One region of the Allobosea sp. MMO-172 genome, then DNA from elsewhere that is predicted to be linked to it. Evidence: riboswitches for the same ligand, from Rfam matches in the RefSeq annotation. Region 1 holds a riboswitch; each other region holds the start of a gene.
The links. A riboswitch is a leader RNA that binds a small molecule or an ion and turns the genes downstream of it on or off. The one in region 1 is predicted to bind cobalamin.

Region 1 (9,888 bases):
GCGGCCAGGCGCAGGGTCTGGAGCGCATCCTGGAAACCCATCAGGCCCAAGCCCACCGGGCGATGGCGCATGTTCGAGCGGCGCGCTTCGGGGATCGTGTAGAAATTGATGTCGACGACGTTGTCGAGCATGCGCATCGCGGTCTTCACGGTGCGGGCGAGCCGAGCCTGATCGAGGCCCTCGGCGGTCACATGCGCCGCGAGGTTGACCGAGCCGAGATTGCAGACCGCGACCTCGTCGGCCGAGGTGTTGAGCGTGATCTCGGTGCAGAGATTGGACGAATGCACCACGCCGGCATGCTGCTGCGGCGAGCGCAGATTGCAGGCATCCTTGAAGGTGATCCAGGGATGGCCGGTCTCGAACAGCATGGTCAGCATGCGCCGCCAGAGATCGACCGCCTTGATCCGCTTGAAGACCTTGATGCCGCCGGACGCCGCCTTCGCCTCATAGGCCTCGTAGGCCATCTTGAACGGCTTGCCATAGAGGTCGTGCAGGTCGGGCACCTCGTCCGGCGAGAACAAGGTCCAGTCGCCGCCGGCCTCGACGCGCTGCATGAACAGGTCCGGAATCCAGTTCGCCGTATTCATGTCATGGGTGCGCCGGCGGTCGTCGCCGGTGTTCTTGCGAAGATCGAGGAATTCCTCGATGTCGACATGCCAGGTTTCGAGATAGGCGCAGACCGCGCCCTTGCGCTTGCCGCCCTGGTTGACGGCGATGGCGGTGTCGTTGGCGACCTTGAGGAAGGGCACCACGCCCTGGCTTTCGCCGTTCGTCCCCTTGATATGGGCGCCGAGACCGCGCACCGGCGTCCAGTCATTGCCCAGCCCGCCCGAGTACTTGGCGAGGAGCGCGTTGTCCTTCACCGCCTTGAAGATGCCGTCGAGATCGTCGGCGACCGTCGTCAGGAAGCAGGAGGAGAGCTGCGGACGCAGCGTGCCCGAATTGAACAGGGTCGGCGTCGAGGCCATGAAATCGAAGGACGAGAGCAGGTTATAGAATTCGATCGCCCTGCCCTCGCGGTCGATCTCGCGGATGGCGAGGCCCATGGCGACACGCATGAAGAAGGCCTGCGGCAGCTCGAAGCGATTGCCACGGACATGCAGGAAATAGCGGTCGTAGAGCGTCTGGAAGCCGAGATAATCGAACTGGAGGTCGCGCTCCGGCTTCAGCGCCGCCGCGATGCGGGCGATGTCGAAGCGCCCGAGTTCGGGATCGATCAGCTCGTTCTCGATGCCGGTCTTGAGATAGGCGGTGAAGTAGTCGCCGTAGCCGGCCGCCATCTCCTCCTGCGTCGCCTGCTCGGCATGGCCATGGACGAAACTCAGGGCCTCGCGGCGGAGCTTGTCGAGCAGGAGGCGGGCCGAGACCTTCGAATAGTTCGGCTCGCTCTCGATCAGCGTGCGCGCGGCCAGGATCGGTGCCAGTGCCAGTTCGTCGAGCGAAATGCCGTCATAGAGATTGCGGCGGGTTTCGGTCAGGATCGGCTCGGCCGCGACGCCGTCGAGCCCGGCACAGGCCTCGCGCACGACCTTGTCGAGGCGGGCGGCATCGAGCGGAACCAGCGTGCCATCGGTGAGCTTCATCTGAAGCGACGGCGCCGCAGCGGCAGCCGGCTTCGCCTCGGCTTGCGCCCTCGCTCGTTCCTGCGCGCGTTCGGCGCGATAGAGCACATAGGCGCGGGCGACCTTGTGATGCTCGCCGCGCATCAAAGCGAGCTCGACCCGATCCTGCACGTCTTCGATGTGGAAGGTGCGGCCGGTCGCGGCGCGGCGGGTCAGGCCGGACACGACCTGCTCGGTGAGGTCGGCAACGACATCGTGGATACGGCGGGACGCGGCGGCGCTGGCGCCCTCCACCGCGAGGAAGGCCTTGGTCAGCGCGACCGCGATCTTCGAGGGGGCGAAGGGCGTCACCGCGCCATTGCGGCGGATCAGCTGGTAGCCGGGCTCCGCCGCAGCAGCGCGCGGCGGAGAAACAGGTTCGGCACCCAGCGGCGCCGGCAAAGGCCGTTCGGCTTCGAGAGAAAGAGACATCGGCATCAACCCCAAGATGTTGGGGGCAAAGGCCAGAGCGGTTGCGTTGAAAAGGCGCACGGTGGCGGCCTGTCAGCGCACCACCGGGACACCCCGCCCGTGGACGAATACTAGGGTCGCGGCAGGTCTCCTGGCTCGCGGGTCATCGCCGTCGCCCCGTCTTCCCAGAGCCAATCGGCTCCAGTGACAACGTTGGGGCGGTGGCTCACCGCTTACAGTTGCGGGGGCAGCGTCGGCGTTACACCGACTTCCCTCTTAGCCTTCGACTCGATGAGCTGAAGGACCGTGACCACAACATCTTGTGTGAGCTGAGCAGCGAGAGTCAATAACTTGTCCACGATCGTCCACTCCGCTCTTCGGACCTGCTACTTGTCGGAGCCTGTGGTTGGCAGCGAGCGCGCAGCACCGATTGCTGGCGTTGGTACATGGCGCGGAACCGGGCATCGCCTGTGTCGTCACGTGATGGGGAAGCCACGACACCGCGGCATCACTTATTCTCCGCCATTTCGCGGAGGTGACCGACGAAGAGGGCCGACAGCGGGGACAAGGTTCGGCCGCCCTTCTTCACGAGACTGATCTGCCTCTCGAACCCTGCTGCCTCGATCATGCGCGACCGGATCATCGGATAGGCATCGATTTCCTTGGCCGATGAAGGCAGGATCGCGATGCCCAGGCCGGCCTGCACCATCCCTACGGCCGTCATCATATAGGTCACTTCGACCGCTGGGCGCGGGATCAGCCCCGCGGCATGAAAACCGGCCTCGACCACGGCGCGGACGCTGGTATCGGGATCCATCATGATCAGCGGGTATCGCATCAGCAGGTCAGGGGTGACGAGCTGCGCCTCAGCGAGGGCGTGAGCCTGCGGAAAGACGACATGCATGCGATCTTCGATCGTCAGCAGCACATCGACATCGATTGCATTCGTCGGCCCACCCGTGACCCCGATATCAACCTCTTCCGCTTCGACCAGGGTCAGGACGCGCCGGGCGATCACGTCGCGGATGCGGAAATTGGCGCCCGGGTGCGCGATACGGAACGAAGCGATGGCTTTCGGCAGCAGGGCGGCGGCGGCGGTGGGCAGCGCGGCGATCTTGATCAGGCCCTGATAGCCGGCTCCGTGGCTGCGAACCTCGGCAATGACACCATCCAGATCCTGGACGAGCCGGCCAAGGACCGGGAGAAGATCGCGCCCCATCTGCGTCAGCGCGACCGAGCGCGAGTTCCGGTCGAACAGCCTGACGCGAAGGGCCTCTTCGAGCTTCCTGATCTGCACGGTCAAGGTGGGTTGCGCCACATGCAGCAGCGCCGCGGCACGGGTGAAGCTACCCAACCGCGCGACGGCCACGAAAGCCCTGATCTGGCGGAGATTGAGATCCATAGTAAAATGCTATTGCAGAGATTGAACCATTTCAATTGATTGATGGTCGCGCTGGCTCCAGCCTTGCCGGATGCGAACCATCAGGATCGGTGCCGGGGCAGGTTTCGCGGGGGATCGGATTGAGCCCGCCGTCGAATTGGCCTGCCACGGGCATCTCGATTATCTCGTCTTCGAATGCCTGGCGGAGCGGACGATAGCGCTTGCCCAGCAGGCGCGTCTCGCGGATTCGGACAAGGGCTACGATGTCCTGCTTGAGCAGCGGATGTCTGCTGTTCTCCCTGCCTGCCGCAAGAACGGCACACGGATCATCACCAATATGGGCGCGGCCAACCCACTGGCGGCTGCGGAACGGGTTCGCGATGTCGCGCGCCGGCTAGGCCTCGCTGGCCTGAAGGTCGCGGCCGTGACCGGCGACGATGTACTCGCAGCCATAAGCGGCAGCGCGCTCTCGCTTCTGGAAGGCGGCACGCTGGCCGACCTGGACAATCGCATCGTCTCCGCCAATGCCTATATCGGTGCGGGTCCGATCGTCGAGGCGCTGGCGGCGGGTGCCGATGTCGTCGTCACCGGGCGTGCGGCCGATCCGGCGCTGTTCCTGGGACCGCTGATCCATTCCTTCGGCTGGGCTAAGGACGATTGGGAAAAGCTCGGCAAGGGCGTGCTGGCCGGGCATCTGCTCGAATGCGCCGGACAGATCACCGGCGGCTATTTCGCCGATCCGGGCGTGAAGGATGTCGCGGGACTGGCGCGCCTCGGCTTTCCGATCGGCGAGGTCTCCGAGAACGGCGATCTCATCGTGACCAAGCTCGAAGGGACCGGCGGCGCCGTCACGACCGCCACGGTCAAGGAGCAACTCCTCTACGAGATCGAGGACCCGGTGCGTTACCTGCAGCCCGATGTCGTGGCGGATTTCTCGCAGGTCCGTGTGCGGGCGGTCGGGCCTGACCGGGTTGCGGTCGATGGCGGGAACGGTGCGGCGCGGACCGGCCTGCTCAAGGTCTCGGTCGGCTATGTCGACGGCTGTGTCGGCGAGGGCCAGATTTCCTATGCCGGGACGGGAGCCGTCGAGCGCGGCCGCCTGGCGCTCGAGATCGTGCGCGAACGGCTGGCGCTCACCGGCGTGCCGATGACGGAGGTTCGTTTCGACCTGATCGGCGTCGATGCGCTGCACGGCGCCGCGCTGTCGCAGGGCGGTGCTCCCTACGAAGTCCGCCTGCGCGTGGCGGCGCGCACCGGAGCGGCGGCCGATGCGGTGGCGATCGGCAACGAGGTCGAGGCGCTTTACACCAACGGCCCGGCAGGCGGCGGAGGCGTGTCGAAATCGGTCCGACAGGTCGTCGCGATCGCCTCGGCCCTGGTGCCTGAAAGCCTCGTCCAGACACAGCTCAGCATTTTCGAGGCCTGACGCGATGAAGCTCCGCCAGATCGCGCATTCCCGAACCGGCGACAAAGGCAATGTCTCGACCATATCGGTCATCGCCTTCGACGAAGCCGACTATCCCCTCATCGCCGAACAGATTACGGCCGCGCGCGTGGCCGCGCATTTCGCGGGCATCGTGACGGGCCCGGTCACCCGTTACGAGCTTCCGCAGCTCGGCGCCCTGAATTTCGTCATGAAAGGCGCGCTCGGCGGCGGCGTCACGCGCTCGCTGGCGCTCGACGCCCACGGCAAGAGCCTGAGCTCGGCGCTGCTCGATCTCGATCTCACCGCCCCGGAACATCCGGAAGGCGGAAAAGCCCGACAGGGCAAATCATAAAGCTGAGAGGGATAACGCCCATGACGACAAGACGTGGCTTTCTCGCCGGCATGGCCTCGAGCGTGTGCCTGCCTTCGATCGTGCGGGCGCAAGGCACATCCACGCTCAAATTCGCACCGCAATCCGACGTGGCGATCCTCGATCCGATCATGAGCGTGTCCTATGTCACGCGTAACCATGCGCTGATGATCTTCGACACCCTCTATGGGGCCGATGAGCACAACCGCACCCAGCCGCAGATGGTGGAAGGCCATCGCGTCGAGCAGGACGGGCGCCAGTGGACGCTGACCCTGCGGGAGGGGCTGCGTTTCCACGACGGGTCCCCAGTGCTGGCCCGCGACGTGGTCGCGAGCGTGAAGCGCTGGTGGAAGCGCGACAATGTCGGTCAGGTTCTGGCTGCGGTCACGGACGAATTGTCGGCCGCCTCGGATCGCGAGGTCCGCTTCCGGCTCAAGTCGCCGTTCCCGATGCTGCCCGACGCGCTCGGGAAGTTCGGCACCAACAATGCGGTGATCATGCCCGAGCGGCTCGCGCTCACCGAGGCGACCGTGCAGGTCACGGAGATGGTCGGCAGCGGCCCCTATCGCTTCGTGGCCGACGAGCGCGTGCCGGGAAGCCGCCTCGTCTACGCGAAATTCGATGGCTACGTGCCGCGCCAGAGCGGGACGACGAGCGCACTCGCCGGGCCGAAGATCGCCCATTTCGACCGTGTCGAATGGGTGGTCATGCCGGACGTCGCCACGGCGGCCTCCGCCCTTCAGACCGGGGAAATCGACTGGTGGGAACAGCCGGCCTCCGATTACTGGGACCTGCTCGCCGTCAATAAGAACGTGAAGCTCGACCTGATCGACTCTTTCGGGTCGGCGGGCGTCGTCCGCTTCAACTTCCTGCAGGGGCCGACGAGCAACGTTCTCGTGCGCCGGGCGGCGCTGGCGGCGATCAGCCAGAGAGACGTCATGACCGCGGTGATCGGCGAGGATGCCCAACGCTGGAAGGACAAGGTCGGCTATTTCCTGCCAGGCACTCCGATGGCGAGCGAGACGGGGCTCGATGCGTTGAAAGAGCCGCCTGACAGGGAGGCGGCGAAGCGTCTTCTCAAGGAGTCCGGCTACAAGGGCGAACCGCTGGTTTATCTCGTGCCCGGCGACGTCGCGACGATCAAGGCCCAGGGCGAGGTCGTTACCGACGCGTTGAAGCAGGCCGGCTTCAACGTCGACATGCAGGTGATGGACTGGGGAACGGTGCTGACCCGCGCCAACAACCGGCAGGGGCCCGACAAGGGCGGCTGGCATCTGGTGGGCACCTTCACGGCCGGTGTCGGCTTGCTCAACCCGTCGAGCAACAACTTCCTGCGCGGCAGCGGCACATCCGCCATCTTCGGCTGGTCCGAGATTCCGCGGCTCGAGGAGTTGCGGATGGACTGGTTCCGGGCGCCGGACGAAAAGGCGCAAGCCGCGATCTGTGCCGAGATCCAGCGTGTCGCCTTCGAGACCGTGCCCTATGCGCCGACGGGCCTCTACTTCCAGCAGACGGCTTATCGCAGCAATCTGACCGGCGTGCAGAAGGGCCTGCCGCTGTTCTATGGAGTGCGCCGGGCATGAGCAGCACCATCGCACAGCCGCGCCGCCATATCCCGCGCGGCGAGGATTTCCTGCTGCTGTCGCCAAGCTGGCAGGCCTATGCCTATGCCAATGTCGACGCCATGTTCGCGACGCGCCGCATCGCCCGCGGCGCCGATGCCTTCCCGCTCTCGCGCGGGGCGGAGATCGCGCCGGAGCACGAGCTGGCCGGCGAGCGCCGCGGGCTCGACGACTATATCCAGCGGACCAACGTTGCTGGTCTGCTCGTGCTGCAGGGCGGTGCGATCCGGCTCGAACGCTATGCGCTCGGGCTGGAAGAGAGCCGCCGCTGGTCGTCGATGTCGATGATCAAGTCGCTGACCTCGACGCTTGTCGGTGCCGCTTTGCAGGATGGTTCCATCGAAAGCCTCGACGATGCCGTTTCGCGGTATCTCCCGGCCCTGCACGGCAGCGCCTATGACGCGGTCAGCGTTCGCGACCTGATCACCATGTCGTCCGGCGTCGAATGGAACGAAGACTACACCGATCGCCATTCGCATGTGAACCGCTACAGCAAATCGCTCGGCGACAAGGTTCCCGGCGGCGTGTTGGCGCTGATGCGCAGCGTGCGTGGCCTGTATCCGCCGGGCAGCCAGTTCAACTACAATACGGGCGACACCTATGTGCTGGGGGCGCTGCTCTCGGCCGCGACGGGCCGCACGCTGGCCGACTACATGTCAGGCAAGATCTGGTCGCGCTTCGGCATGGAGTTCGACGCCTTTTACACGCTCGAATCCGAAAATGGTCAGGAGATCGGCGGCAGCCGCGCAGGGATGGCGCTGCGGGATTTCGGCCGGTTCGGCCTTTTCCTGCTCAAGGGAGGCGTGGCCGGCGGCGAGCGGGTCCTGCCCGAAGGATGGCTCGATGCGGCTGGCTCGCGTGTTTTCGCGCTCGATCCGCAGACCAACAATTACGGTGCCGACGGCTATGGCTACAGCTGGTGGATCGACCCTGACGGCGCCATGGTCGCGGTCGGATTCGCGGGGCAGACGCTATATGTCAACCGGCAGGCCGACGTTGTCATCGTTACCCTGTCATGCCATCCGCAACCACCTTTCGCAGCAAGCTACGACGTGGATTTCAAGGCCGAGCGTTTCGCCTTCAAGGATGCGGTGCTGCGCCAACTGGGGGTCTAACTCGTCCCAACAATAGCCTGAACGTTTGCGATGCTCCGAATGGTCGGTTCAGAACGAGGGGCGCCATTTGCAAACGTTGGGCGGCCTTCGAGAAACAGATATAGGCGCGCCTGGAAGACCACCCGCCCTCTCTCGATACGAGCAAGCTTCAGTTCCGTAATGACTCCAGCCGACAATGGACGTTTTCGATAACAACCTCCCGTTGCCGATCGGTCCGTGTCGTCGCCATTGCTCAAGGAGCGACGTATTGCGATCTGCATGTCGACTGAGCGGGTGAAACTCGCTCGCTGCCCCGTGCGGAGTGCGCCACGCGGCTGTAACAGCTATTGTCTCTGTCCCTCTGCGGCGAGGCATGTGCGCGCTTGCAGCGCCATGACACGCTCTTCGTTGGCCTTGATCACGATGACGTCGAAGGCCCCGAGAAAGCGCAGGCGTTCGACGATCGCATCGCGTAGAGGAGCCGCGTGCTCGCCGATGCCGCCGGTGAAGGCGAGCGCGTCGATCCCACCGATGGCGGCAGCCATGGATGCCGCGAACTGCGCGACCTTGAGCGCGAAATAATCGAGCGCGAAGCGGGCGCGCGGGTCGTCGCTCTTCAGCAGCGTCTCGACATCGTTGGAGAGGCCCGACAATCCCAGCAGGCCCGAGCGTTCATAGAGCGCCTCCGAGACCTCCTGCGCATTCATACCCAGGCTCTGGAACATGTAGAGCACCGCCCCGGCATCGAGCGCGCCACAGCGCGTGCCCATCGGCAGGCCGTCGAGCGCCGTCATGCCCATGGTCGTGTCGATGCTTCGCCCGCCTTGGATGGCGCACAAGCTTGCACCGTTGCCGAGGTGAGCCGCGACGACGCGGCCGGCATGGAGCCTCGGATGCTGCTCGGCCAGCACCATCTCCAGCCACTGATAGGACAGGCCGTGAAAGCCGTAGCGACGGATGCCTTTGTCGCGCAGCGCCTGCTCGAGCGCGAAATTATGGGTGAGCGCGTCGTGGCGCGCGTGGAAGGCGGTGTCGAAACAGGCGATGTTCGGCACGTCACCCATCAGGCGGCGCGCGGCGGTCACCGCAGCCAGATTGTGGGGCTGGTGCAGCGGCGCCAGCGGCGAAAGCGCCTCCAGCGCCGCGAAGACCTCGGGCGTGACCACGACCGGATCGACAAAACGTTCGCCGCCATGAACGATGCGATGGACGATCGCCTTCATCCGCCAGGCATCGTCATGGCGGTCGACGAAGGCGAGAACGGCGGCAAGGGCGGTGTCATGGTCGCAGGCCGGCGGCAGCGCGATGCGCTCCCGGGTGCCGTCCGCGAGGCTCGCGTCCATGGCGGGTTCCGGTTCGCCAAGGCGCACGGCCTTGCCGCGCGCCAGCACGTCGAGATCGCCGACGCGAAAGACCTGGAACTTGAGGCTGGACGAGCCGGCGTTGAGGACGAGGACGGTCTCGATCACTTGATCCGCCCCGTGCGGCGCGCGTCCGCCAGAAGGACGGCCAGCGCGCAGGAGAGCAGGCGTGCGCGCAGATTGTCGGCGCGGCTCGTCAGGATGATCGGCACGCGCGCGCCGAGCACGATTCCCGCAGCGTCGGCGCCGCTCAGGAAGGTCAATTGCTTCGCCAGCATGTTGCCGGCCTCGATCTCGGGCACGAGGAGGATATCGGCATGGCCGGCTACGGCCGAGGCGATGCCCTTCTCCTTCGCCGCTGCGGCGCTGATCGCATTGTCGAACGCGAGCGGCCCGTCGACGATGGCGCCGGTGATCTGGCCGCGATCGGCCATCTTCGACAGGGCAGCGGCATCGAGCGTCGCCGTCATATGCGGATTGACGGTCTCGACGGCGGCCAGCACCGCGACCTTCGGCAATTCGTCGAGGCCGTTCAGCGCGACATGCCAGAGATTGACCGCGTTCTGGACGATATCGGCCTTCGTCATGAGATCGGGCGCGATGTTGACCGCGGCATCGGTGA
Region 2 (9,888 bases), on a different contig from region 1:
ACCGGGACGAGCGGCCGGTCGGGGGGCGAGGCAGCCAGTGCCTCGTGCCATGATAGCGGAGTGCCACCGCTTCCGAGCGCGAAGAAGGACGGTAGAGGGAGGGGCGTGAGGTCCGCGGTTTCAGCGGCTTGCGCCAGATAACCGTCTATCCGCCCCAGCAAGCGCCGCATGTTCTCGGCGCCGCCGCCGACCTGGAAATAGGCCAGCAGCTCGCCTGCGAACGCCGCCGGCACCGTCGCGTGTTCGCCCAGCCTTGGATCGTCGCGCTCGTCGCCGGGCAGGATCGCGAGCGGGATGCCATGTTCGCGGCAGGCGAGGCCGAGCTGCTCGATGCCGTAGCGCCAGTAGTCCAGTCCGCCGAGGCAGCGCAGCAGCACGAAGCGGCATTGCGCGGCCGTCTTCTCGATCAGGAAATCGACCGAGAGCGGGTGCTTCAGGCGTCGGAGCGGCGCGAGCCGCACCGACAGGCTGCTGTCGGTTGCCGCCACCGCCAGCGCCGAAAGGTCGCTGTCGGTGAAGGACAGGACGAGCACGTCTTCCCGCGGCAGGGCGAGATCGACGGCGTCCTCGCCATCGTCGAGCCTGATCTCGCTGGTCGGGAGAAGATGCATCGCGCCAGTTTACGCCCCCGCGAGAGCCGCTTCCACGGCCTTCAGGTCGAAGCCCTTGAGACCGATCACGGTGAGGCGTCCCTCACGGGCCTCGTCGGCGCCCCAGGCCCGGTCGAAATGATGCCCGACGCGCCGGCCGACGCCCTGCACGACGAGCCGCATCGGCTTGCCCGGCACGGCGGTGAAGCCCTTGAGCCGCAGCACGCCCTCGGCCTCGGCCGCCTTGGCGACGCGCGCCGTGAGCTCTTCCGGCGTGAGACCGGCCGGCAGCGGCACCGCGACCGAGTCGAAATCGTCATGGTCGTGATCGTGCTCGCCCTCGCCGTGATGCGACGGGCGGGCGGCGAGGTCGCTTTCGGCGGCGGCGCCGAGGCCGACGATCAGCGCCGGCTCGACCTTGCCATGGGCGGTCTCGACGATCTTGATCGCCTTCGGCAGATGCTCGGCGATCTCGGCCTTGACCCGCGCGCGGCCCGCCTCGTCGACGAGGTCGCTCTTGTTGAGCAGGATCAGGTCCGCGCAGAGGATCTGGTCCTCGAACACCTCCTCCAGCGGGTTGTCGTGCTCGACGGAAGCGTCGGCCGCCTTCTGGGCGGCAAGCGCCTCGGGATCATCCGCGAACTGGCCCTCGGCCACGGCCGGGCCGTCGACCACGGCGATGACGCCGTCGACAGTGACGCGCGAACGGATCGCCGGCCAGTTGAAGGCGGTGACGAGGGGCTTCGGCAGAGCGAGGCCGGAGGTCTCGATCAGGATATGCTCGGGCGGATTGGGCCGGTTGAGCAGCTTCTCAAGCGCCGGCACGAAATCATCGGCGACGGTACAGCAGATGCAGCCATTCGGCAGCTCGACCACGTCCTCGTCGCTGCATCCGGCGATGCCGCAGCCCTTCAGGAACTCGCCGTCGAAGCCGAGATCGCCGAATTCGTTGACGAGCACGGCGAGCTTCTTGCCCTGCGCATTCTCGAGGAGGTGACGTACCAGCGTCGTCTTACCGGCGCCGAGGAAGCCGGTGATGATGGTGCAAGGCGTCTTGCTAAGTGACGTCTTGCCCAGGTTCGCGGTCTGCGGAGCGTTCATGATGTCATCCTTGCTGGCGCGCCGGCAAAGGCGGCACGCGCGCGACCACGCCCTTGCGGAAGGACTGCGGCCGCTCTTTCCAGGGAACGATGCCGTTGGCGCTGGCGGCATAGGCCTCCGCGGCGCCGACGATCTCGTCGAGATGGGTGTCGGTGTCGAGATCGCCGATCAGATAGGTCCATTTGCCATCGGCGCTGAGCGCGATGGTGCAGGGCCGCTTGCAGACGGCGAGGCATTCGACGGGCAGCACGGGGATCGTGCTGCCCTTGGCTGCAAGCTGCGCGGCGAGCCGCTCGGCCAGCGCCAGTCCGGGTTGGTCGTAACCCTCCGGGAGATCGGCGCGGGCACGGCGGCAGGCCGTGCAGACATGGATGGTGAGGTCGCCCTCGGACATTGGCTTGCCTTCAGGCTTCGGCGGCCCGGCGGCTCGCCCGGGGCCAGAGCACGCCGGCCATGAAGGCGGTCACGAGCCAGAGCGCGGCCTGGATGCCGAGCGAGAGCGACGCGAAATGCGCGGCGACCTCGGCCGGCACCTTGCTCTCCGGCGCGGCCGGATGCGGGGCGCCGACGACATGCGGCAGCAGGATCAGGACGACCGCCACGAGCTTGAGCCAGGGCTGCTCGAAGCGCAGGAACAGGAAGAGCCCGGCCGCGGTGGCGACGGCGGTCCACAGCCACCAGAGCTGGCGCTGCTCCAGTGCGGCGGAAGCCGCACCCGGCAGTTCCGGCGCGAGCCCCATGGCAGGCGCGAGCCCGAGCGCGAGAAAACCGCAGGCCCCCCAGACGAGGGCGCTGCGCTGGTCGATCGTATCGCCGGCTGCGATCATGCCCGCCAGCAGCAGCGCCGCGAAGCCGATCGCCGTCGCGATCGTCACCGCGCTGGTGAGGAGCGTGCGCTGGAGGCCGTCCTGGGGCTTCCACTCGGCATGGTCGTGGCCGGGTGCGTCGCCGGCAGGGCCATGCGCGAGGATGATTTTCGCCTCGCCGTCGAAGGCGGCGAGCGTCGGAGCCTGCAGGCGCAGCGCCGCCTCATAGGTCTCGGCCTTGAGGATGAGCGGGGTGGTGGTGACATGCTGCAGGGCGGCGACGATCAAGCCAGCCAGAAGCCCGGCCAGGATGCTGACCGTGAGAACACGCGTGACCATGGATGCTTTCCCTCAGTGGCAGGGAAAGGCGAGGCCGTGACGGGTGTCGTGCGCGGCGTTGTGGACATTGGTCGAGGCCGCGAAGCCGGTCGTGTAGATCAGCGCGACGCCGATCACGAGCGCGGCGGCGACCGCCTTGACGCGTTCCGAAACGCTGAGCGTGGGTGTGGAAACCGAAGCGGTGTTCATAGGCGTTCTCCGTGGCCGCCCCGCCGGCAGCCGGTTGGATCTCTGCGGGTCGACGGCAGGTCTCCTGGCTCGCGGATTTGGCGCCCTGTGCCGCCTTCCCGGAGCTTGCGCTCCAGTGGCCGATGGCGAAGGACATCCGCTTACAGTTGCGGGGGCAGCCGCGGTCTCGCACCGCGTTCCCTTTTCACCTCCTCGCGGAGGCACCGTCACGGATCATCATTAGCCATCGCCGTGTTGCTGTGCAATGCAATGCGCGATCTTCTTCTTCGTGAGCCCTCATCCTGAGGAGCCGCGTCAGCGGCGTCTCGAAGGATGCTCCAGTTCCCTCCAGAGCCTCCTGGATCATCCTTCGAGACGGCCCTTCGGGCCTCCTCAGGATGAGGGCTCAGGAAACACAGTGATGCGATGCCGAACGACATTTCCCATCTCACCCTCGTCCTCGGCGGCGCCCGCTCCGGCAAGAGCCGCCATGCCGAGGCGCTGATCGAGGCGCTGCCGGCACCCTGGGCCTATATCGCGACGGCGCAGGCCTATGACGACGAGATGCGGGAGCGCATCGCCGAGCACCGCGCCCGCCGGCCGGCCGGCTGGCAGACGGTCGATGCGCCGCTCGATCTGGCCGGCGCGATTGCCGCCCAGCCGGCGGGCCGGCCGATCCTGGTCGATTGCCTGACGCTCTGGCTCACCAATCTGATCCTGGCGGAACGCGATACCGCTGCCGCCCGCGAGGGCCTGATCGCCGCCTGCGAGCGTGTCTCCGCGCCGCTCGTGCTGGTCGGCAACGAGGTCGGCCTTGGCATCGTGCCGGAGAACGCGCTGGCCCGCCGCTTCCGCGACGAGGCCGGGCGATTGCATCAGGCGCTTGCGGCGCGTGCGGCCAGCGTGGTCTTCATGGTCGCCGGATTGCCGATGCGAGTGAAGTGATGATCGACACTGAAGATGCCGCCCGCCACAAGGCCAAGATGGAGAAGCGCAAGGCGGTGCAGGACGCCGAAGTCGCCTCCAAGACGCTCGAAAAGGGCCTGCTGATCGTCAATACCGGCCCCGGCAAGGGCAAGTCGACGGCGGCCTTCGGGCTGATCCTGCGCGCGCTCGGCCATGGCTGGCGCATCGGCGTGGTGCAGTTCATCAAGGGCGCCTGGTCGACCGGCGAGCGCAAGGCATTGGAGGCCTTCGGCGATCAGGTCTCGTGGCACAGCATGGGCGAAGGCTTCACCTGGGAGACGCAGGACAAGACCCGCGACATCGCCGCCGCCGGGCGCGCCTTCGCCAAGGCGCAGGAGTTGATGGCCGATCCGGAGATCAGCCTGCTGGTGCTGGACGAGCTCAACATCGCCCTGCGCTACGACTATCTGCCGCTCGCCGAGGTCGTCGCGACGCTGGTCGCCCGCCGGCCCGACCTGCACGTCGTCGTCACCGGCCGCAACGCCAAGCCGGAATTGATCGAAGCCGCCGATCTCGTCACCGAGATGACGCTGGTGAAGCACCATTTCACGGCAGGCGTGAAGGCGCAGCAGGGCATCGAGTTCTGAAAGCCCGCTCTGTGCCTCGGTGGCATTGGGTCATCCCGGACGCAGCGAAGCGGAGATCCGGGATCCATTCCGGAACCTGCACGAAAGGCGTTCCGGCATAGATGCCGGGTCAAGCCCGGGACGACCAAGTATGGGCCAGCACCCCTCCCGTTGCGATACGCCATCCTCGATGTGGAGCGATCACCTCGACCGACTCATCCACTTGACGATAATCGACCCGGTCTTCAAATTGAATCTGAATTCAAATTCAATTTGAGAGTGTCCATGACCGGTACGCAACCGAGACAACCCCGCAAGGCCGGCAAGCGCGAAGCGATCCTTGCCGCGGCGCGTGGCATCGTCGCGGAGGTCGGCTTCCACGAAACCTCGATCGCTACGGTCGCTGCCGCCAGCGGCGTCTCGACCGGCAGTGTCTATTCGTATTTCGCCTCGAAGGCCGAGTTGATGGCCGAGATCGCCGCGGCCGTGTCGTCGCGCGAGTTGGCCGTGCTGCGCGAGATCGCCGCGAGCGACGCGCCCGTCACTGAGCGTTTGACCGCTGCGGTCGAGGCTTTCGCTCGCCGTGCCTTCGCCAATCGCCGCCTCGCCTGGTCGATGATCGCGGAGCCCGCCGACCCGGCCGTCGACGCGACGCGGCTCGACTATCGTCGCGAGATCGCCGGCATTTTTCGCGCGCTGGTCGTCGAAGGTGAAGGGCAGGGCGCGTTCCGCGCGGTCGATCCCGATGCCGCCGCAGCGATGATCGTCGGCGGCTTCATGGAGGCGCTGATCGGCCCGCTCTCGCCGGACCGCCCGATCACACCCGAGCGTGGCCGCGAGATCGCGACGGCGCTGGCCGATCTCTCCCTTGCCGCGCTGATTTCCCGAGAAGGACAGGCCGCATGACCACGCTCGATGCCTACGGCTACGATACCCATGAAGTGCTGAACCAGGCGCCGGCACTGGCGGATTACGACGCCTTCGCCGCCGATCCGGCGCTCGGGTCGATCCTCGATGCTTTCGGTGCCGGCTGGTTCCGTGAGCAGGCGAGCGTGGTCGGCGGCCATGTCGGGTCGAAAGCGGTGCAGGACTTGGCCCGGCAGGCCAATCGCAGCCTGCCGGAACTGCGCACGCATGACCGCTGGGGCCGGCGCGTCGACCAGATCGAGTTCCATCCCGCCTGGCACGAGTTGATGGGGCTCGCCATGCGCGACGAGTTCCATTCGCTGTGCTGGACGAAACCGCGCCCCGGTGCGCAGGCGGCGCGCGCGGCGGTCTCCTATCTCTGGAACCAGGGCGAGAACGGCATCTGCTGCCCGCTCGGCATGACCTATTCGGCTATTCCCGTCCTGCAGCGCGACCCTGCGCGTTGGGCCGAGTTCGGCCGGCTGATCACCTCCAGCGACTATGACGGGCGCCCGCTGCCGGCGTCGCAGAAGCGCGGCGGCACGGTCGGTATGGCGATGACCGAGAAGCAGGGCGGCTCCGACCTGCGCCAGACCCAGACGGTGGCGACGCGCAATGCCGACGGCACCTATTCCCTCACCGGCCATAAATGGTTCTTCTCCGTCCCGCATTCCGACGTGTTCCTGACGCTGGCGCGCACGGAAGAGGGCGTCTCCTGCTTCGTCGTGCCGGGCTGGCTGCCGGACGGGTCGCGCAACCGCCTGCAGATCCAGCGGCTCAAGGACAAGTGCGGCAACAAGTCGAATGCCTCGTCAGAGGTCGAATTCCGCGGCGTGATCGCGCATCTCATCGGCGAGCCCGGCCACGGCATCCGCGCCGGGCTGGAGATGAACCATTACACGCGGCTCGATTTCGCCGTCGGCTCGGCCGGGTTGATGCGCCATGCGGTGGCGCAGGCCGCGCATCACACCGCGCATCGCCGCGCCTTCCAGAAGGTGCTGATCGACCAGCCGATCATGACGAATGTCGTCGCCGATCTCGCAATCGAGGTCGAGGCCTCCGCCTGGCTCGCCTTCCGCTTCGTCCATGCGCTCGATCGGGAGAGCGGGAGCGAAGCCGAGAAGCTGATCGGCCGCATCGGAGCGCCGATTGCGAAATACTGGAACTGCAAGCGCGCGACGCCGGTCGTGGTCGAGGCGCTGGAATGCCATGGCGGCAACGGCTTCATCGAGGACCATCTGATGGCGCGGCTCTATCGCGAGGCGCCGCTCAACGGCATCTGGGAGGGCACGGGCAATGTCGTCTGCCTCGACGTGCTCCGCTCGATCCGCCGCTATCCCGATTGCGTGCCGGCCCTGCTCGACGAGTTGCGCGCCGCCCGCGGCAGCGATCCGCGCTACGACGCCTTCCTGGCCGGGCTGGAGACCGATCTGGTCGATGTGCTCAGGCAGGAACATCTGGCGCGGCGCTTCGTCGAGCGGATGGCGCTGGGCTTGTCGGCCTCGCTGCTGATCCGCAACGCGCCGCACGCGGTCGCCGATGCCTATGTCGCCTCGCGCTTGGCCGGCGGCTGGTCCGGCCATTTCGGCTCCCTGCCGCAGGGCGTCGATCTGCAGGCGATCGCGCGGCGGGCCGTGCCGGTGCCGAACTGAGGCTCTAGAGCAGGGCCACGGCCGCCAATAGCGCGGCGAGAACCCAGAGCAGGCCGCAGGAGCGCTTGTAGAGCGTGAGCGCCCGGCGAATATCGGCGGCATTCGCCCCCGCCCGGCCTTCGCCCATCCAATGGTCCTCGATGCGGGTCTCGCCATAGACGCGCGGCCCGGCGAGCCTGAGGCCCAGCGCTCCGGCCATGGCGGCTTCCGGCCAGCCGGCATTGGGCGAGCGGTGCTGGCCGGCATCGCGCCGCAACGCCCGCCAGGCACCGGCAGCATCGGCATTGCGGTCTAGCATGCCCGAGACGATCAGCAGCAACGCCGTCAGTCGCGAGGCCGGCAGGTTGACGAGATCGTCGAGCCGCGCCGCCGCCCAGCCGAAGGCGAGATGGCGCGGCGTGCGGTGGCCGATCATCGAATCGGCGGTGTTGATCGCCTTGTAGGCGGCGATGCCCGGCAATCCGCCGACCCCGAGCCAGAAGGCCGGTGCGATGATGCCGTCCGAGAAATTCTCGGCGAGGCTCTCGATCGCCGCGCGCGACACGCCGGCTTCGTCCAGCGTCTGCGGATTGCGCCCGACGATCATCGAGACGGCGCGGCGCCCCCCCTCAAGCCCGTCGCGCTCCAATCCCTCGGCGACGCGGGCGACGTGCTCGTAAAGGCTGCGCTGGGCGATCAGGGTGGAGGCGATGGGTGCGAGCGGGATCAGGCCGAGGAGGCCGAAGGAAAGGCAAAGCCGCTGGATCAGCATCGACAGGGTGGTTGTGATGGCAAGCAGCAGCACGAGCGCCAGCACACCCATCGCCTTGCGCGCTGGGAAGGAAGCCGCCTCCCGGTTCAGGCCCCGGTCGAGCCAGCCGATCAGCCAGCCGATCCAGGTGACGGGATGGCCGATTGCGGCATAGAAGCGCTGGGGATAGCCGAATGCCGCCTCGATGGTCAGCGCGAGCACGAGCAGAGGCAGGCTGGCGGAGAGGTTCATGCGGGGGCGCGGGCAGGATCGTGGCTGAGGACGGTATCTGGCATGGCGGCGATCTCGCCACGGCCCGCGCGCTCTTTCCGGAGGCGCCGCAGCCCTGGGTCGATCTCTCCACCGGGATCAATCCGATCCCCTATCCGCTTCCGGCGCTGCCGTTAAGCCTCTGGACGCGCCTGCCCGGCGCCGATGACGAAGCCGCGCTGATCGCGGCTGCGCGCGAGGCCTATCGCGTCCCGGCTCACGCAGAGATCGTAGCGGCGCCCGGCACGCAGATTCTGATCGAATTGCTGCCGCGCCTCGCGCCAGCCGGCCCGGTCGCGATTCTGGGTCCCACCTATGCCGAGCACGGCCATGCCTGGCGCAAGGCTGGCTACGCCGTCGCCGAAACCGCGACGCCAGCGGAGGCGGCCGCGACCATCGTCGTGGTCAATCCGAACAATCCGGACGGGCGCGTGCTGTCGCAGGCCAAGCTTGCCAGCCTCGCCGCGCGTTGCACCGCCTGCGGCGGCCTGCTCGTCGTCGACGAGGCCTTCGCCGATTTCACGCCGGAGGCCAGCATCGTGCCGGACTTGCCTGATGGCACGGTCGTGCTGCGCTCCTTCGGCAAGACCTATGGCCTCGCCGGCCTGCGGCTCGGCTTCGCCATCGGCGCGCCCGAGCCGATGGCGCGACTCAAGGCGGCACTCGGTCCGTGGTCGGTCGCCGGCCCCGCGCTCCATGTCGGTGCGATGGCGCTGGCCGATGCCGGTTGGCTCGCGCAAACCGGCGCGCAGCGTGCCCGCGATGCCGCCCGCCTCGACGCCCTGCTGGCGCCGCATGGCCGGCTCGTCGGCGGCACGGCCCTGTTCCGCTTGCTCGAAACGCCGAAAGCGGCAGCGCTCTTCGCAAGGTTCGGCCGGAACGGCATCTATGTCCGCCGCTTCCAGAACGCGCCGGATCGTCTGCGCTTCGGTCTGCCGGGCGATGAGGCCGAATGGTCGCGCCTGCGCACTGCGCTTACCCTCGATGCCCCGGAAGCATCGCCGCCAGCGTGAAGCTTGCATGCGGCGGATGCGGGGACAGGAGCCGGCGGGCCGGCTAACGTCCCTCGAATAAGGATTCGGGGAGAGAAGACGCATGGCATTCCTGCCGCCGGAAGGCGACCTGACGATCGGCTTCGCTCACGCTGCCTATCAGCTCCGCGACGAGTTCCTGACGCGTGGCCGTGCCGCTGGGAGTTTCGAGGTCCGTAGCCTCGACGAATTGCGCGAGCGTGCGCCGGAAGCCGATGTGCTCGTCGTGTCCGGCCTGTGGCGCAACGATCTGCTGCCGCGCCTGCCGAAGCTGCGCTTCATCCAGTCGATCAGCGCCGGCACGGACCAGTTCGACAAGCCGGCGATCGGTGCGGCCGGCGTCCGTCTCGCCAGCGCCCAGGGCGGCAATGAGCGGGCCGTGGCCGAGCATGCGATGTCGCTGATCCTGGCGCTGACCCGCCAGATCCATTTCACGCGGGACAATCAGGTAAAGCAGGTCTGGCGGCCGATGATCGGCGACCGTGCGTTGCGCGAGGATGAGCTCGGTGGCAAGACGCTGGTCATCGTCGGGCTCGGCCGCATCGGCCTCAGGCTCGCAAAGCTCGCGAGCGCCTTCGACATGCGCGTTGTCGGCGTGCGCCGCAGTACCGAGCCGCAGCCGCATGTCGAGGCGGTCGTCCATCCGGACAAGCTCGCCGAGACGGTGGCCGGGGCCGATTTCGTCGCCTTGACCTGCCCGCTGACGCCCGAGACGGAAGGGCTGATCGATGCCCGCATCCTCGGCGCGATGAAGCCGTCCGCC
Region 3 (9,888 bases), on a different contig from region 1:
CGAGGCCGCCAAGGAGGCCGGCAAGATCGAAGTCATCGGCACCGGTCCCTACAAGTTCGTCGAGTACAGGCCGGACAGCCACGTCAAGCTGACGCGCTATGACGGTTATGCGCCCAATCCGAAGGGCACCGGCCGCGACGGCTTCGCCGGCAAGAAGGAAGCTTTCCTCGATACCGTGACCTTCCGCTTCATGCCGGAAGGCGGCGCTCGCACGGCTGCGCTCGAAGCCGGCCAGATCCAGTTCAACGAGACCGTCGACGGCCCGACCGCGAAGCGGCTGGGCACCGACAACCGCTTCACCATCCACAAGGTGATGCCGTTCGGCCTGCAGGTCATCAAGTTCAATCAGGCCCAGGCCCCGGCCAATGACGTGAACTTCCGCCTCGCCGTCCAGGCGGCGCTCGACATGGAGGAGATCATGGCGATCTCCTATGCCGACATCTACCAGATGGACCCGAGCTGGCTCTATCCGGGTGCGGCCTTCCATTCGACCGTCGGCAGCGACAAGTACAACAAGTCCGACATCAAGCTCGCCAAGGAGCTGCTCGCCAAATCCTCCTACAAGGGCGGCAAGATCACCTTCATCACCGATAACCTGCGCCCCAATGTCGATACCGCGACGCTGGTCCAGCAGAAGCTGAAGGAGATCGGCGTCGAGGTCGATATCGCCGTCTCCGACTGGCCGACCGTCTCGAAGATCGGCTTCACCCCGACCGGCTGGACCTTCTGGACGCATGGCTTCGGCATCGAGCCCTATGAGGGGCCGGGCTCGGTGATGGCGCCCTGGGTCAACGGCCTCTCGCAGCAGGCGAAGGACCCGGAGATCGACCGCATCGCCGCCGCCTTCAACGCCGAGATGGACGAAGCCAAGCGCAAGGCCCTCTTCGACGCCTTCCAGAAGCACATGTACGACGCGGCCATCGCGATGAAGGCCGGCAATTACGGTGTCTTCCAGGCCTCGACGGCCAAGCTCAAGAACTTCAAGCCCTATCGCATCCCGCGCATGTGGGGCGTCTGGCTGGAGCCTTGAGCCTGTGTGGTCGATGCCGGCCGCCACCAGCCTCGACCACCAACACAACAACGGCGTCATCCCCGACAAGCGGCGCAGCCGCGCTGATCCGGGATCCATGCCTGAGCCTTCATCGGAAGTGCGCCGGCATGGATCCCGGGTCTCCCTTCGGTCGCCCGGGATGACCCGCACTTGTCTCGATGAACTGTTGGCGCTCGGAAGGAGGGCGGCATGGGACATTTCCTGATCCGCCGGCTCGCGGGCGCCTTTCTCGTGCTCGTCCTGGTCTCGCTGATGTCCTTCGCGCTGATCTGGCTGGTGCCGGGCGATCCGGCGGCGGCCTTTCTCGACGCCTCAGCGACGCCGGAGCAGGTCGCCAAGCTGCGCAGCGCGCTTGGGCTCGATCTCTCGCTGCCGCAGCAGATGTTCGGCTGGTACGGGCGCATCCTCAGCGGCGATCTCGGCCAGTCGATCCTGCTCAACCGTTCGGTGACGGCGGCCCTGATCGAGCGCCTGCCGGTCACGCTCTCGCTGGCGGCGCTGGCGCTGGCCTTCGCCGTGTTCTTCGGCGTCGCCGCCGGCATCGTCGCGGCGGTCAATCACAACCGCTGGCCCGATCAGGCAGTGATGACCACGGCGCTGCTGGGGCTTTCTGTTCCGGATTTCTGGCTCGGCCTCGTTATGGTGCTGGTCTTCGCGGTCTCGCTCGGCTGGCTGCCGAGCGGTGGCTTCACGCCTTTCATGGAATCGCCGGGCCAATGGCTGCGCGGCATGGTCCTGCCGGCGCTGACGCTGGGGCTGGTTCAGGTCGGCTTCATCGCCCGCATGGCGCGCGCCTCGATGCTGGACACGCTGAGCCAGGACTATGTCCGCACCGCCGATGCCAAGGGGCTGGCCAAGCTCCATGTCGTCCTGCGCCACGCGCTGCCCAACGCGATGATCCCGATCCTCACCGTCATCGGCATTGTCTCAGGCGCTCTGCTGGGCGGCGCCGTCATCGTCGAGCAGGTCTTCTCCATCCCCGGTATCGGCCGCCTGATCGTCGGAGCCATCGCCTCGCGCGATTTCCCGGTGCTGCAAGGCGGCCTGCTCTTCCTCGCGGTCGTCTATCTCGCGATCAACCTCGTCGTCGACATCCTCTACGCCGTGGTCGATCCGCGGGTGAGGCTGGCCTGATGCAGGGCACGCCACTCGTCGGCCGCGCCCTCTGGGGACGCCTGCTGCGCAACCGCTCCTTCGTGATCGGGGCCGTGCTGGTGTTCGTGATGGTCGCGGTCGCGCTCGCCGCCGACTGGCTGACGCCCTTCGATCCGCTCAAGAGCAATGTCCGCGCCCGCCTTGCCGCGCCCAGCGCCGCGCACTGGTTCGGCACCGATCATTTCGGGCGCGACATCCTCTCGCGCGTGATGATCGGCGCCCGCATCTCGCTCGCCATCGGCGCCTTCACGGTGGTGCTGGCCGGCATCGCCGGCACGCTCTGCGGCGCCATCGCCGGCTATTTCTACCATCTCGACCAGCCGATCATGCGGATCATGGACGCGCTGATGGCGTTCCCCTCGATCGTGCTCGCCATGGTCGTCTCTGCGGTGCTCGGCGCCTCGCTCACCAATGTCGTGATCGCACTCGCCATCGCGACGACGCCGCATACGGCCCGCATCGTCCGCGCCTCGGTGCTGATCGAGAAGGAGCAGGAATATATCGCTGCGGCCCGCTCGATCGGCGTCGGCGAATGGACCATTCTGTTCAAGCATGTGCTGCGCAACGTCGCCGGCCCGCTGATCGTGCGCCTGACCTATGTCTTCGCCATCGCGGTGCTGGCCGAGGCCGCGCTCTCATTCGTCGGTGCCGGCCCGCCGCCGCCGGCCGCCTCCTTCGGCTCGATCATCGCCCAGGGGCGCGATTTCATGCGCGAGGCGCCCTGGATCACGGTGTTTCCGGGCCTCGCGATCATCGCCTGCGTGCTCGGCCTCAACCTGCTCGGCGACGGCCTGCGCGACGTGCTCGACCCACGCCTGAAATTCTGAACTCGCTGGAGCCGCCCGATGAAGCGCATCCTGATCGCCGACTGCAAGCAGGAGATCTCCTCCTTCAACCCGCTGCCATCGCATTACGAGAACTTCCTGATCCACCATGGCGACGGTCTCTACGTCCAGCGCGGCCAGAACCAGGAGCTGGGCGGCGCGCTCGCGGTCTTCGAGGCGAGGCCCGATATCGAGATCGTGCCGACGATCTGCGCACGCTCCGGCAGCGCCGGCCTGCTTTCGGCCAAAGGCTGGAAGAAGCTCTCGGAGGAAATCCTCGCCGCGATCTTCGCCAGGCTCGATCGCATCGACGGCATCTATGTCTCGCTGCATGGCGCGATGGGTGCCGATGGCGAGCTCGATCCCGAAGGTTACCTGCTGGAGAAGCTGCGCGAGCGCGTCGGCCCGGAGATGCCGATCGTCATCTCGCTCGACCTCCACGGCATCCTGACCGACCGGATGCTGCGCAATGTCGACGGTTTCGCGATCTACTGGACCTATCCCCATGTCGACTTCGCCGATACCGGCCGGCGCGCTGCCGAGCTGCTGTTGAAGCTGATGGCCGGCGGCATCAGGCCCGTCGCCGCCCGCGTCGTCATTCCCGCTCTGGTGCGCGGCGACGAGCTCATCACCAAGACCGGCTGCTATGGCGAGCTTCTGGCCGAATGCCGCCGGCTGGAGGAGGAGGGGCGGGCGCTCGCGGCCGGCATCATGATCGGCAATCCCTTCACCGATGTCCCCGAACTCTGCTCGCAGGTGCTGATCCTCACCGATGGCGACAACGCGACGGCCGAGCGCGAGGCGATCCGGCTCGCCGAGGAATTCTGGCCCTTGCGCTTCCGCATGCAGGGCAAGCTCGTGCCGCTGGATCGCGCCATCCCTCAGGCGCGCAGCATCGACGGCCCGGTGATCTTCACCGATGCCGCCGATGCGACCTCGTCCGGCGCCTCTGGAGACAGCAACCTGATCCTCGCCGCCTTGCGCGCGGCCGGCTACGGCAAGCGGGTCTTGGCCCAGATCGTCGACGCCCCGGCCGCCACCGCCGCGCATAAGGCCGGTGTCGGCGCGACGATCGAGGTCGCGCTCGGCGGCTCGATCGATCCGGCGCGCTTCCCGCCGATGCAGGTCAAGGCCAAGGTCAAATTGCTCTCGGACGGCGAGGCGGCGCTGGAGACGATGAAGGCGCCGCTCAGCGCGGGACCTACCGCCGTGCTGACCTGGGACAATGTCACAGTCGTCGTCATGAGCCGCTCGGTCAGCCTGTTCGACCGCGCGATGTACTACGCCAACGGCATCGACCCGACCGATTTCGACCTGATCGTGGTGAAGTCGCCCCACACCGAGTTCCACATGTTCGACCAGTGGTGCGCGCGGAACTTCAACATCGACGCGCCCGGCGCGACCTCCGCGAACCTGAAAAGCCTTGGCCACACCATCTGCGCCCGGCCGATCTATCCGCTCGACGAGGGCGTCACCTTCGCGCCCCGCGCCACGATCTACGAACTGTGAGGAGAAGACCTGTGCCCAGGATCGAGGCCGTCGATTTCTTCTATCTCGCCATGCCCGTCGTCACCGACGAGGCCGATGGCAGCCAGGATGCTTTGCTGGTCAGGGTCGCCGCCGGCGGCCATGTCGGCTGGGGCGAATGCGAGGCGGCGCCGCTGCCCTCCATCGCCGCCTTCATCTGCCCGATGTCGCATGGCGTCTGCCGGCCGGTCGCCGATTCAGTGCTCGGCCAGAATCTGGAAAGCGCGGAGGATATCGCCCGCATCGCCGCTGCGGTCGCCTATAACTCGATGGACCTGCTGCAGGCGCCGCATACCTTCTCCGGCGTCGAGATGGCGCTCTGGGACATCCTCGGCAAGATGCGCTCCGAGCCGGTCTGGCGCCTGCTCGGCTATGCAAAGAGCCATCCGAAGACACCCTATGCCTCGGTCCTGTTCGGCGACACGGCGCAGGAAACCCTCGAACGCGCCCGCGATGCCCGCAGCCGCAGCTTCCGCGCCGCCAAGTTCGGCTGGGGGCCGATCGGCCGGGGCAGTGTCGCGGCCGATGCCGAGCATTTCGTCGCCGCCCGCGAGGGGCTGGGGCAGGACGGCATCCTGCTGGTCGATACCGGCCAGATCTTCATCGAGGATGTCGAACGCGCCGCCGCCCGCCTGCCTGCGATGGAAAAGGCGAATGTGCTCTGGTTCGAGGAGCCGTTCCACGCCAGTGCGCTCGAAGCCTATGGCGCGCTCGCCAGGCGCAGCGGCAAGGTCCGGCTGGCTGGCGGGGAGGGCGCCCATAACGAGTCGATGGCGCGGCAGCTCATCGAGTATGGCGGTATCGGCTATGTCCAGATCGATTGCGGCCGCATCGGCGGCATCGGCCCGTCCAAGGCCGTGGCGGATTACGCGGTCGCCAAGGGCGTGACCTTCGTCAACCACACCTTCACCTCGCATCTGGCGCTCTCGGCCTCGCTCCAGCCCTATGCCGGCTTGGCCGGCCATGAGATCTGCGAATATCCGGCGATGCCGAAGCCGCTCGCGACGGCGATCTCCGCCAATCATCTGGAGCGCGACGCGAACGGGCAGGTCGCGGCGCCCGATGCGCCGGGCCTCGGCATCGCGGTCGCGACCACGGCGCTGCGTGGCTATCTGCAAGAGGTCGAGATTTCGGTCGGCGGCAAGCGGCTCTACAGCACGCCGAGCCTCTGACGCGATGTCCGCTTGACGGCGCGCCGCGCCCTTATAGGGTGTGCGCCGATCGAGGTTCTCCGGTTTGCTCCCGGAGCTAAGAGGGAATTCGGTGAGATGCGACCCGCATCAAAGCCGAGGCTGCCCCCGCAACTGTAAGCGGCGAGCTCTCCCCCCATCGTCCACTGGCGCCCGACGCGCCGGGAAGGCCGGGCGGAAGCGGCATTGACCCGCGAGCCAGGAGACCTGCCCCGGTCGTCGAAGACGTCTTTCGGACGGGGTGTTCCGGAGCTGTGTGTCGATGGCGGTCCGCGTGACCGGCCCTCCGTCTCACATGCCCAAGCTGCCCCGGCCGTCATCTCGGGGAGCGATGAAGTCCATGTTCACGAAGACCACCACACAGGCCGCTCAGGGCGGCTTGACGGCTGCCTGCCGCACACCCTATCAGAAATGCAACATTGTTGCATCTCGGATGATCTCGATGCCGGCTGCGCGCCCGTTCAATTCCTTGCTCCGTCTCTCGGCAGCCGCGTTTTTCGGCGTTCTGGCGGCTGGTGTGGCCACTGCGGCGCCCACGAAATATCCGCTGACCCTTGAGAATTGCCGCGAAACGATCACCTTCAACGCCGCGCCCAAGCGCGTCGTCGCGATCGGCCAGACCCAGACGGAAATCCTCTACGCGCTCGGCCTCGGCGACCGCGTCGTCGGCACGGCGGTCTGGTTCTCGCCGGTGGCCAGGCCCTATGAGGCCGTCAATGCCAAGGTGAAGCGCCTTGCCGACAACGACCCGAGCTTCGAGGCCGTGCTGGCGCAGGAGCCCGATCTCGTCACCGCGATGTTCGAATGGCATGTCGGGCCCAACGGCATCGTCGGCAAGCGCGACCAGTTCGCCAAGGTCAAGGTGCCGGCCTACGTCTCCCCGACCGATTGCGTCGGCAAGGACAATTCCGGCGCCGGCGACGGCGTGCGCACCCAGATGTTCACGATGGATCTGGTCTATCGCAACATCCGCGAGTTCGGCGAAATCTTCGACGTCGCCGACCGGGCCGAGAAGCTCGTCGCCGAGCTCAAGGCGCGCGAGGACAAGGCCGTCGAGCAGGTCGCGAAGCTCAAGGCGCAGGACGTGCCGGTCGTCGTCTGGTTCTCCAGCAAGGACATCAAGGGCGACGGTTTCATGGCCGGCAAGAACGGCGTGCCTGCCTATATCCTGTCCAAGCTCGGCGCCCGCAACATCATCGCGACCAATGAGGAATGGCCGCTGGTCGGCTGGGAGAGTATCGCCGCCGCCAACCCGGCCGTGATCGTCACCGTGAAGATGGATCGGCGCCGCTTCCCGGCCGACGATATCGAGAAGAAGCTGGAGTTCTTGAAGACCGACCCGGTCGCCAGCAAGCTCGATGCGGTCAGGAACAACCGCGTCGTCATCATGGATGTCGGCGCGACCCGCGCCGGGCTCGACACGGTCGACGGCATCGAGACCCTCGCCAAGGCGATCGCCGGTTTCGGTATCTCGCGTTGAGCCACGCCGCCCACGGGCCGAACTGGCCGGCGCGGATCGCGATCGCGCTGGCCTCGCTGCTGGCGCTGATCCTTTCGGTCGCGCTGGCAGTGACGATCGGCGAGATGCGCATTCCGCTGGACACGGCGCTGAAGGCGCTCGGCAATGGGTTGTTCGATCTCGACTTTCCCGTCAGCGCGATCCAGCAGGGCGTGATCTTCGATTATCGCCTGAGCCGCGCGCTGATGGCTGGGTTATGCGGCGGCGCGCTCGCCCTGTCGGGCGCGATCCTGCAGGCGTTGCTGCGCAATCCCTTGGCGGAGCCCTATATCCTCGGCATCTCGGCCGGCGCCTCGACCGGCGCCGTCGCGGTGCTGATCCTTGGCATCAGCATCGGCGGCGCGGTGCTCTCGGTCTCGGCCGGCGCCTTCATCGGCTCCTGCGCCGCGCTTGTCGTCGTCGCCCTGCTGGCGGCAGGGGCGGGCGGGGCGAGCGATCGCGTGATCCTCGCCGGCGTCGCCACCTCGCAGCTCTTCAACGCCGCGACCGCGACGATCGTCACGACGCTCGCCAGCGCCGAGCAGGCGCGCGGCGTCATGTTCTGGCTGCTCGGCAATTTCGGCGGCGTGCGCTGGCCCGACATCTGGATGGCGGCGCCGGTCGCCTTCATCGGCTTCGGCATCTGCATGCTGCACGCCAAGGCGCTCGATGCCTTCGCCTTCGGCGTCGACGCCGCGGCCTCGCTCGGCGTCGCGGTCACGCGGGTCAAGGTCGTGCTCTTCGCTACCACGGCGGTGATGACGGCGGTGATGGTGTCGATCGTCGGCACGGTCGGCTTCGTCGGGCTGATCATCCCTCATGCCGCGCGCTTTCTCGTCGGCTCCGGCCATGCCCGCCTGCTGCCGGCCTGCCTCGTCATCGGCGCGATCTTCATGATCCTCGCGGACATCCTCTCCCGCATCCTGATCCCGCAGCAGATTCTGCCAATCGGCGTGGTGACGGCGCTGTTCGGCGCGCCGGTCTTCGCGCTCATCCTCTATCGCGCCCGGAGGCCGGCATGACGCTCGCGACCCGCGAGGTTCGCTGGGGTGCCGGCGGCCGGATCATCGTCGATGGCGTGACGCTGGAAGCCGCGCCCGGCCGGGTGCTCGGCCTGATCGGCCCCAACGGCTCCGGCAAGTCGAGCCTGCTCCGGTTGCTCTGCCGGTTGCGCAATGTCGCGAGCGGTGTCGTCACGCTCGACGGCAACGACATCGCCGCCGTGCCGCGCCGTGAGCTCGCCCGCCGCCTCGCTTTCGTCGAACAGCAGGCGACGACGGACATCCAGCTCTCCGTCTGCGATGTCGTCCGCCTCGGCCGCACGCCGCATCGCGCCGCGCTTGCCTCCTGGAACGATGCCGACGAGGCCGCGGTCAACGAAGCGCTGGCGCGGGTCGGCCTCACCGAGCGCCACGACCAGTTCTGGCACACGCTCTCAGGCGGCGAGCGCCAGCGTGTCCACATTGCCCGCGCGCTCGCGCAGGAGCCGAGCGAGCTGATCCTCGACGAGCCGACCAATCATCTCGACATCCAGCACCAGCTCTCGATCCTGAGCCTGGTCCGCCGCCTCGGCATCACCTGCATCATGGCGTTGCACGATCTCAACCTCGCCGCCATGTTCTGCGACGAGATTGCGCTATTGCATGATGGCCGGCTCCAGGCAGCAGGTGCGCCCGAGGACGTGCTGACCGCCGAGGCGATCCAGCGCATCTTTGGCGTCGCGGTCTCGATCCGCCCGGGAGCTTCCGGGCGGCGTCACATCGAATACCTGATCGAGGCCGAGCCGCGGAAAGGCGGTTGAGTTTGAGCCTCTACTCCGCAGCCTGCCGCTTGTCGAAGAAGCGCTCGCACGCCTCGGCGACGCGCGCGACGGAGGCGTCGTCCACGTCGAGATGGGTCACCCAGCGCAAGGTGCCGTAACGCCCGCTGACGGCGATGCCGCGCTCGCGCAGGAATGCGGCGAACGCTGCGGTATCGAGCGCCTTCGGCGCCATGAACACCATATTGGTGCGGGCAGGTCCGGCTCCGAGTTCCGGAAAGCGTCCCAGCACTTCGGCGAGTGCCGCAGCGCGCCGGTGATCCTCGCCAAGCCTGATGACATTGTGTTCCAGCGCGTAGATCGCGGCCGCCGCGATCACGCCGGTCTGGCGCATGCCGCCGCCGAGCATCTTGCGGATGCGGCGGGCTTTCGCGATGAAATCCTTCGGGCCGACGAGGATGGAGCCGATCGGCGCACCCAGCCCCTTGGACAGGCAGAGCGACACCGTGTCGAACTGCCCGGCGATCCAGCTGGCGTCGCGATTGCTCGCCGCTGCCGCGTTCATCAGGCGGGCGCCGTCGAGATGGGTGGCGAGCCCGCGCGAACGGGCGAGCCCGGTCGCGGCCTCCAGGTAGGCATCGGGCAGGACGAGGCCGTTGAAGGTGTTCTCCAGCGCCAGGAGCCGCGTCATCGCGAAGTGGAAGTCGTTCGGTTTGATCGCATTGGCGATGGCGTCGAGCGCGATCGTGCCGTCCGGCTCGTTGGGCAGGGGCTGCGGCTGGATCGAGCCGAGCACGGCCGCGCCGCCGCCTTCCAGCCGATAGGTATGCGCCATCTGGCCGACGATATATTCCTCGCCGCGCTCGCAATGGGCCATCAGCCCG

Region 2: linked by a shared signal. The riboswitch ahead of WFK61_RS20910 (CbtB domain-containing protein) and the one ahead of WFK61_RS12380 (ribonucleoside-diphosphate reductase subunit alpha) in region 1 are both predicted to bind cobalamin.
Region 3: linked by a shared signal. The riboswitch ahead of WFK61_RS18760 (ABC transporter substrate-binding protein) and the one ahead of WFK61_RS12380 (ribonucleoside-diphosphate reductase subunit alpha) in region 1 are both predicted to bind cobalamin.

What each region holds. Positions count from the first base shown of each region.
Region 1 is NZ_JBBCUM010000007.1:72,207-82,094, forward strand. Features, by position in the region: gene WFK61_RS12380 (ribonucleoside-diphosphate reductase subunit alpha) at 1-2,033, opposite strand, end outside; cobalamin riboswitch at 2,137-2,336, opposite strand; gene WFK61_RS12385 (LysR family transcriptional regulator) at 2,521-3,414, opposite strand; gene WFK61_RS12390 (acyclic terpene utilization AtuA family protein) at 3,485-4,819, shown strand; gene WFK61_RS12395 (AtuA-related protein) at 4,824-5,171, shown strand; gene WFK61_RS12400 (ABC transporter substrate-binding protein) at 5,192-6,772, shown strand; gene WFK61_RS12405 (serine hydrolase domain-containing protein) at 6,769-7,926, shown strand; gene WFK61_RS12410 (acetate/propionate family kinase) at 8,250-9,374, opposite strand; gene WFK61_RS12415 (bifunctional enoyl-CoA hydratase/phosphate acetyltransferase) at 9,371-9,888, opposite strand, start outside.
Region 2 is NZ_JBBCUM010000016.1:16,276-26,163, forward strand. Features, by position in the region: gene cobN (cobaltochelatase subunit CobN) at 1-611, opposite strand, end outside; gene cobW (cobalamin biosynthesis protein CobW) at 621-1,691, opposite strand; gene WFK61_RS20900 (DUF1636 domain-containing protein) at 1,696-2,085, opposite strand; gene WFK61_RS20905 (CbtA family protein) at 2,096-2,836, opposite strand; gene WFK61_RS20910 (CbtB domain-containing protein) at 2,849-3,025, opposite strand; cobalamin riboswitch at 3,063-3,248, opposite strand; gene cobU (bifunctional adenosylcobinamide kinase/adenosylcobinamide-phosphate guanylyltransferase) at 3,431-3,949, shown strand; gene cobO (cob(I)yrinic acid a,c-diamide adenosyltransferase) at 3,949-4,557, shown strand; gene WFK61_RS20925 (TetR/AcrR family transcriptional regulator) at 4,822-5,442, shown strand; gene WFK61_RS20930 (acyl-CoA dehydrogenase family protein) at 5,439-7,094, shown strand; gene cbiB (adenosylcobinamide-phosphate synthase CbiB) at 7,099-8,076, opposite strand; gene cobD (threonine-phosphate decarboxylase CobD) at 8,094-9,107, shown strand; gene WFK61_RS20945 (D-2-hydroxyacid dehydrogenase) at 9,190-9,888, shown strand, end outside.
Region 3 is NZ_JBBCUM010000013.1:59,886-69,773, reverse strand. Features, by position in the region: gene WFK61_RS18785 (ABC transporter substrate-binding protein) at 1-1,030, shown strand, start outside; gene WFK61_RS18780 (ABC transporter permease) at 1,241-2,185, shown strand; gene WFK61_RS18775 (ABC transporter permease) at 2,185-3,033, shown strand; gene WFK61_RS18770 (M81 family metallopeptidase) at 3,052-4,539, shown strand; gene WFK61_RS18765 (mandelate racemase/muconate lactonizing enzyme family protein) at 4,551-5,729, shown strand; cobalamin riboswitch at 5,765-5,976, shown strand; gene WFK61_RS18760 (ABC transporter substrate-binding protein) at 6,190-7,227, shown strand; gene WFK61_RS18755 (FecCD family ABC transporter permease) at 7,224-8,267, shown strand; gene WFK61_RS18750 (ABC transporter ATP-binding protein) at 8,264-9,046, shown strand; gene ltaE (low-specificity L-threonine aldolase) at 9,057-9,888, opposite strand, start outside.